2 regions of the Streptomyces sp. DS1-CR2 genome follow, and region 2 is predicted to be linked to the other one. Evidence: riboswitches for the same ligand, from Rfam matches in the RefSeq annotation. Region 2 holds a riboswitch; the other holds the start of a gene.

Region 1 (3,397 bases), 1.0 Mb from region 2:
CGAGCATTACTGGTGCGGAAAGCGCGGGGGACGGTGCGACGGTCCGGGTGCGCCGGGCGACCACCCGTGACGCCAAGCGGCTGACCCGGCTCGTCCGCACGTCGCGCGCCTACGAGGCCCCGTACGCGTCGATGGTGGCCGGCTACCGGGTGGGGCCCGACTACATCGAGGCCCATCGCGTCTTCGTCGCGGTCGGCGCCGATGACCTGGTGCTCGGTTTCTACGCGCTCACGCTGGTGCCGCCGGAGCTCGACCTGATGTTCGTCGCCGACGCGGCGCAGGGACTCGGCATCGGGCGGCTGCTCGTCACCCATATGAAGGACGAGGCGCGCGCGGCAGGACTCACCTCGGTCCGCGTGGTCTCGCACCCGCCCGCCGAGGGCTTCTACCGCAGCGCGGGAGCCATACTCACGGGCACGGCCGCCGCCAACCCGCCCGCAGTGCTGTGGGACAGGCCCGAATTGGAGTTCCCGATCGGCTGACGCGCCCGCACTCCCGGGAGGACACTCGGGGTGGACGAGGAGGCCGGCTTGGACAACGAGGTCCGACACACCGACGCAGCCCACGGCACCGACGCGGTCCACGCGTTCGACGTCACCGTGGAGATCCCCCAAGGCTCCCGCAACAAGTACGAGATGGACCATTCCGTCGGCCGGATCAGGCTCGACCGGATGCTGTTCACCTCCACCCAGTACCCCGCGGACTACGGATACATCGAGGGCACGCTCGGGCGTGACGGCGATCCGCTCGACGCGCTCGTCCTGGTGGGCGATCCGACATTCCCCGGCTGCACCGTCGAGTGCCGCGCGATCGGCATGTTCGTGATGCGGGACGAGAAGGGCATGGACGAGAAGGTCCTGTGCGTGCCCGCGCACGATCCACGCCATACCTCCGTGCAGGACATCGAGGACATCCCCGAGTTCGACCGCCTGGAGATCACGCACTTCTTCGAGGTCTACAAGGACCTGGAGCCCGGCAAGTCCGCCGAGGGCTCGCACTGGGAGGGGCGCGACCTCACGTACGCGGAGATCGCCGCCGCACGCAGGCGGGCCAACGGCCAACGGGACTGAAGGACAGAGCAGCCGGCCACGACGGCGCGCACGTGTCAGTGCGCGTCGTCCGTCGCGCACTGCTTGAGAAGGTCCGCGGTCGCCGCGTCGACGACGCGGTAGCGCACGACCCTGCCCTCCTTCTCCCCCTCCACCACTCCGGCCGCGCGCAGCAGCCGCAGCGCCTGCGAGACCGCCGGGTCGTTCATGCCCGTCGCGACGGCGAGATCCGACACGGCCAGCGGCCCCGCCCGGTACAGCGCGAGGAGCAGTGCGAGGCGGCGGGGATCGGCGAGCAGGGAGAACCGGTCGGCCCAGGCGCGCAGATGTCCTGGCTCACCGATGGCGGCGATGGCTTCGCAGACCCGGTGGCCGTCGATCGTGCGGCGGTCGGCGCGCTCGGCAGGGACGAGATGCATGGCCCCATCCTCGCAGCCACCGATGTGATCTTGAATACCCGCGCACACCTACGCAGCTGTGCAGCCTTGCAGGCGTCGCCGACCTGCCTCTACTGTGGGCGGGCCGTGGTGCTCGGGAATTCGGTGACGGTCCCTCAAAGGACTCAGACCGAAGCGGCCCTCGCCACTGTGATCGGGCCCCGGGTCCCTCGGCAACGAGACGACTCGGGACGCCTCGCCCCACTACGCCACTGGCTGCCGCGCGCAGCTGGGAAGGCAGGGGCGGACGCGGACACCCGTCAGCCAGGAGACCGGCCACGGCATCTCACGAAGTGATTCCACGAGGTGTTGGAGCGTGACCGCATGGCCCTGCCCGTAAAGTCCCCGGCGACCGGACGCGACGCGTTCCACTGGCGGCGCGAGGACACCGTCCGCACCGCCGGGCTCCTCGCGGTGATCGCCGCACTCCATGTCGTCGCGTTCGGCGTGCTGTTCCTGCTCGTCGTGCCGGAGCACTACGAGGTGGGGTCGAAGGCCTTCGGCATCGGCCTCGGCGTCACCGCGTACACCCTGGGGATGCGGCACGCGTTCGACGCGGACCACATCGCCGCGATCGACAACACCACCCGCAAGCTGATGGCCGACGGCAAGCGCCCGGTCTCGGTGGGGTTCTGGTTCGCGCTCGGCCACTCCAGCGTCGTGGTCGTGCTCGCCGCACTGATCGCCGGCGGCACCCAGCTCGCCGGGCGGATCATGAACGAGGGGTCCGCCACCCATCAGACGCTCGGCGTCATGGGCACCACCATCTCCGGGTCCTTCCTCTACCTCATCGCGGCGCTCAACCTCGTCGCCCTGGTGGGGATCCTGCGGGTGTTCCGGGCGATGCGCGCGGGCTCGTACGACGAGGCGGAGCTCGAACAGCACCTGGATTCACGGGGGTTCATGAACCGGATCCTCGGCCGGTTCACCAGGTCCATCACCCGCCCGGGCCAGATGTACCCGCTCGGCTTCCTCTTCGGCCTCGGCTTCGACACGGCGACCGAGGTCACGCTGATGGTGATGGCGGGCAGCGGCGCTGCGGCCGGACTGCCCTGGTACGCGATCCTGTGCCTGCCGCTCCTGTTCGCCGCCGGTATGAGCCTGTTCGACACCCTGGACGGGACGTTCATGAACTTCGCGTACCAGTGGGCGTTCTCGAACCCGGTGCGCAAGGTGTTCTACAACCTGGCCATCACCGGCCTGTCGATCGCCGTCGCGTTCCTGATCGGCACCATCGAGCTCGTGGGCGTCCTGCACGACAAGCTCGACCTGCGGGACTCGGTGACCAGCTGGATAGCCGGGCTCGACCTGGACAACGTCGGGTTCATCATCGTGGGCCTGTTCGTCGTCGTCTGGGCGGCCGCCATCGGGTACTGGCGGCTCGCGAAGGTCGAGCAACGGTGGGCCGTGCGGACCTGATCCGGCGGGCCGCCGGGGCCGGGACTCCGTAAGGTCGTGCGGGTGAGTGAAGCCAGCGTTCCACCAGCGGCGCCCGCGTCCGTGCCGCGCAGGTCCACCCTCCCCGCGGCCCTCACGGTCCTCACGGTCGTGAGCGGCTTCGTCGACGCGGTCAGCTTTCTGGGCCTCGGCCACGTCTTCGCGGCGAACATGACCGGCAACGTCGTCATCATCGGCTTCGCCGCCGCGGGCGCTCCCGGGTTCTCCGTCCTCGGGTCACTCACCTCCCTCGGCGCGTTCCTCGCGGGGGCCGTGTGCTCCGGCCGGCTGGCGGGGGTGTTCGCCGGGCGGGCGCGGGGGACCTGGGTGCGGTCGGTGTTCGTCACCGAGGCGGTCCTGCTCGCCATGGCGGCGGCCGTCGCGTTCGCCTGGCCGGGCGGGGCTACGTACGCGCTCATCGCGGTCCTCGCCTGGGCTATGGGGCTGCGCAACGCGACGGTCCGCAAGCTCGCG
Region 2 (3,397 bases):
GGGCATCATCACGCTCGCCCTGATCACGGGCGGCGTCCTCAGCCCCGGCGCCAACCCCCCGATGTGGGTCATCGTCTCGGCCGGTACGGCCATCGCGCTCGGCACCTACCTCGGCGGCTGGCGCATCATCCGCACCATGGGCAAGGGCCTGACGGACCTCGCGCCGCAGCAGGGCTTCGCCGCCCAGACCAGCGCCGCGACCGCGATCCTCGCCTCCTCGCACATCGGCTTCTCGCTCTCCACGACGCAGGTCTGCTCCGGCGCCGTCATGGGCTCGGGCCTCGGCCGCAAGGGCGGCGTCGTCCGCTGGTCGACCGCGACCCGCATGTTCATCGCCTGGGGCCTGACCCTGCCGGCCGCCGGTCTGGTCGGCGCGGGCGCCGAGTTCCTCACCCAGCAGGGCTCGTGGGGCGTCGCCGTCACCGCGCTGCTCCTGATCGCCGGCGCGGGCATCATCTGGGCACTGTCCCGGCGCAACGCGATCGACCACACGAACGTCACGGACGACGACATCGATGGCGTCGAGGTCCCGGACGAGCCCGCCGGCGTCGTGACCACCGCGATCGCGGCCGTCACCCCGCCGCCCGCCGGCACGGCCGCGGACCTGGACACCGACGTGAAGACCACCATCCCCGCCCCGCCCGCCCCGCCCTCGGCGGAGTCCGCGCGACCGGCCACGGTCTAAGGAAGCAGCAGCGAAATGCACATCGACTGGGCAGCACTCGGCTCCGTGTTCGGAGTCAGCCTCGTGATCACGGTGGCCCTCGTGGGCCTGTTCACCCTCGGCATCGTCGGGCTCACCAAGCGGGAGTCGGCGGCGGCCCAGGGCGGTTCGGCGGGGCTCGCCGTCTCCGGCGCGTACGCCTGCTTCGCCCTGTGCGCGGCGGCCGTCGGTTACGGGATCTTCCTGATCGTCGCCTGACCGGAGGTAACCGGCAGGACTGCGGGGTGCGGGACGCGAAGGAGTCCCGCACCCCGCTTCGTGTGGGCCTCAGCACACTCTCCCTTCGCAGGTCAACGGCAAGTTGACGGGCGTTCGCGGGGCGTGGTGGACTTCCGGGGCCATCTACGGCAGCAGGAGAGGAAGCCGGTGCGAATCCGGCGCGGTCCCGCCACTGTCACCGGGGAGTGATCCCCGCGAGCCAGGAACTCTCGTTGCCGGTCTCTTCCAACCAGGGCGTGGACACCCTGAGTGAGGACATATCGCCATGCGCGGCTGCCAGTTGCGGGTGCTCCCGCCCAGAACGAGTACAAGGGTTCCCCTCGCCGTAGCGGCGGGCTGACGGTGCGGGCCGAGCGCGTCTTCGCGTACGGCAGCGCCGCCGGACTTCTCGGCGACCTCCTGATCGGCGATCCGCGCCGCGGGCATCCGGTCGCCGCGTTCGGGCGGGCCGCGGGCGCCGTCGAGCGCGTGCTGTGGCGTGACCACCGCGGGTGGGGCGCCGTGCACACCGCCGTGTGCGCCGGGGGCGCCGCCGTCGCCGGTGGTCTCGCCGCGCGCGCCGTGCGCCGCTCCCCCGCCGCCTCCATCGCGCTGACCGCCGCCGCCACCTGGGCGGTCGTCGGCGGTACGTCGCTGGGGCGCGAGGCGCGCGCCATCGGGGGCGCGCTGGCCGCCGGTGAAGTGGACGCGGCGCGCGAGCAGCTGCCGCATCTGTGCGGGCGTGACCCGCAGGCCCTGGACGCGGACGGGATCGCGCGGGCCGTCGTCGAGTCCGTCGCCGAGAACACCTCCGACGCCGTCGTGGGCGCGCTCGTGTGGGGCGCCGTCGCCGGTGTCCCCGGGCTCGTCGCGTTCCGCGCCGTGAACACGCTGGACGCCATGGTCGGGCACAAGTCGGCCAGGTACCGCCGCTACGGCTGGGCCTCCGCGCGCCTCGACGACGTGGCGGGCTGGCCGGGGGCGCGGCTGACCGGCGTGCTCGCCGCGGTCGCGGGCGGCCGTCCGCGCGGCGCGCTCACGGCGTGGCGCGAGGACGCGCGGCTGCACCCGAGCCCCAACGCCGGTGTGGTCGAGGCCTCGTTCGCGGGGGCGCTCGGGGTGCGACTCGGCGGGACTCTGTCGTACGGCGGGCGGGTCGAGCACCGGCCCGTACTGAACGCGTCGGGCCGGGCCGTGGAGACCGCCGACGTCGAGCGGGCGGCGCGGCTCTCGCGGCGCGTGAGCTGGCTGGCCCTCGGCGTGTGTGTCGCCGGGCGGGCACTGTTGCGGAGGGGGAAGTCGTGAGTGGTGGTGGACTGCTGGTGGCAGGGACCACGTCCGATGCCGGGAAGAGCGTCGTCACCGCGGGGATCTGCCGGTGGCTGGTGCGGCAGGGAGTGAAGGTCGCGCCGTTCAAGGGGCAGAACATGTCCCTCAACTCTTTCGTGACGCGCGAGGGCGCCGAGATCGGGCGGGCGCAGGCCATGCAGGCGCAGGCCGCCCGCGTCGAGCCGAGCGCCCTGATGAACCCCGTGCTGCTGAAGCCGGGCAGTGACCGGAGCAGCCAGGTGGTGCTCATGGGCAAGCCGGTGGGCGAGTTGAGTGCTCGGGGCTACCACGGGGGACGGCAGGCGGCACTTCTGGACACCGTCGTGGGATGCCTGGAGGAACTCCGGGGCAGCTATGACGCCGTGATCTGTGAAGGGGCGGGCTCGCCCGCCGAGATCAACCTGCGCCGCACCGACATCGTCAACATGGGGATCGCCCGGGCCGCGCGGCTGCCCGTGCTCGTGGTCGGCGACATCGACCGTGGCGGCGTCTTCGCGTCGTTCTTCGGCACGACAGCGCTGCTCGCCCCCGAGGACCAGGAGCTGCTGGCCGGCTATCTGGTCAACAAGTTCCGCGGGGACGTCTCGCTCCTCGAGCCCGGCCTCGACATGCTCAAGGACCTGACCGGGCGCCCCGCGTACGGGGTTCTCCCTTTCCGGCACGGCCTCGGCATCGACGAGGAGGACGGGCTTCGCGTGTCGCTGCGCGGCTCCGTGCGCGAGTCGCAGACCGCGGCCCCGGTCGGCGAGGACGTGTTGCGCGTCGCCGTCTGCGCCGTCCCGCTGATGTCGAACTTCACCGACGTGGACGCCCTGGCCGCGGAGCCGGGCGTCGTCGTGCGGTTCGTCGACCGGGCCGAGGAGCTCGTCGACGCGGACCTGGTCGTCGTGCCGGGAACGCGCGGCACCGTCAAGGCACTTCAGTGGCTGCGCGAGCGCGGTCTCGCCGACGTCCTCGCGCGCCGGGCCGCCGAGGGCCGGCCGGTCCTCGGGATCTGCGGCGGCTTCCAGGTGCTCGGCGAGCGCATCGAGGACGACGTCGAGTCGCGCGCGGGCGCCGTGGACGGGCTCGGACTGCTGCCCGTACGGGTGCGGTTCGAGCGCGAGAAGACCCTCGCCCGGCCTGTCGGCGAGGCGCTCGGCGAGC

Evidence for each region. A riboswitch is a leader RNA that binds a small molecule or an ion and turns the genes downstream of it on or off. The one in region 2 is predicted to bind cobalamin.
Region 1: it holds a riboswitch for cobalamin, as region 2 does, so the genes downstream of both, nicT (Nickel transporter NicT) here and ACY0PA_RS11720 (cobalamin biosynthesis protein) in region 2, are expected to answer to the same signal.

What each region holds. Positions count from the first base shown of each region.
Region 1 is NZ_CM147085.1:1,353,742-1,357,138, forward strand. It holds gene ACY0PA_RS06780 (GNAT family N-acetyltransferase) at 1-482, shown strand, start outside; gene ACY0PA_RS06785 (inorganic diphosphatase) at 636-1,070, shown strand; gene ACY0PA_RS06790 (ArsR/SmtB family transcription factor) at 1,106-1,468, opposite strand; cobalamin riboswitch at 1,558-1,781, shown strand; gene nicT (Nickel transporter NicT) at 1,811-2,905, shown strand; gene ACY0PA_RS06800 (YoaK family protein) at 2,948-3,397, shown strand, end outside.
Region 2 is NZ_CM147085.1:2,364,882-2,368,278, forward strand. It holds gene ACY0PA_RS11710 (anion permease) at 1-685, shown strand, start outside; gene ACY0PA_RS11715 (hypothetical protein) at 701-922, shown strand; cobalamin riboswitch at 1,052-1,172, shown strand; gene ACY0PA_RS11720 (cobalamin biosynthesis protein) at 1,286-2,227, shown strand; gene ACY0PA_RS11725 (cobyric acid synthase) at 2,224-3,397, shown strand, end outside.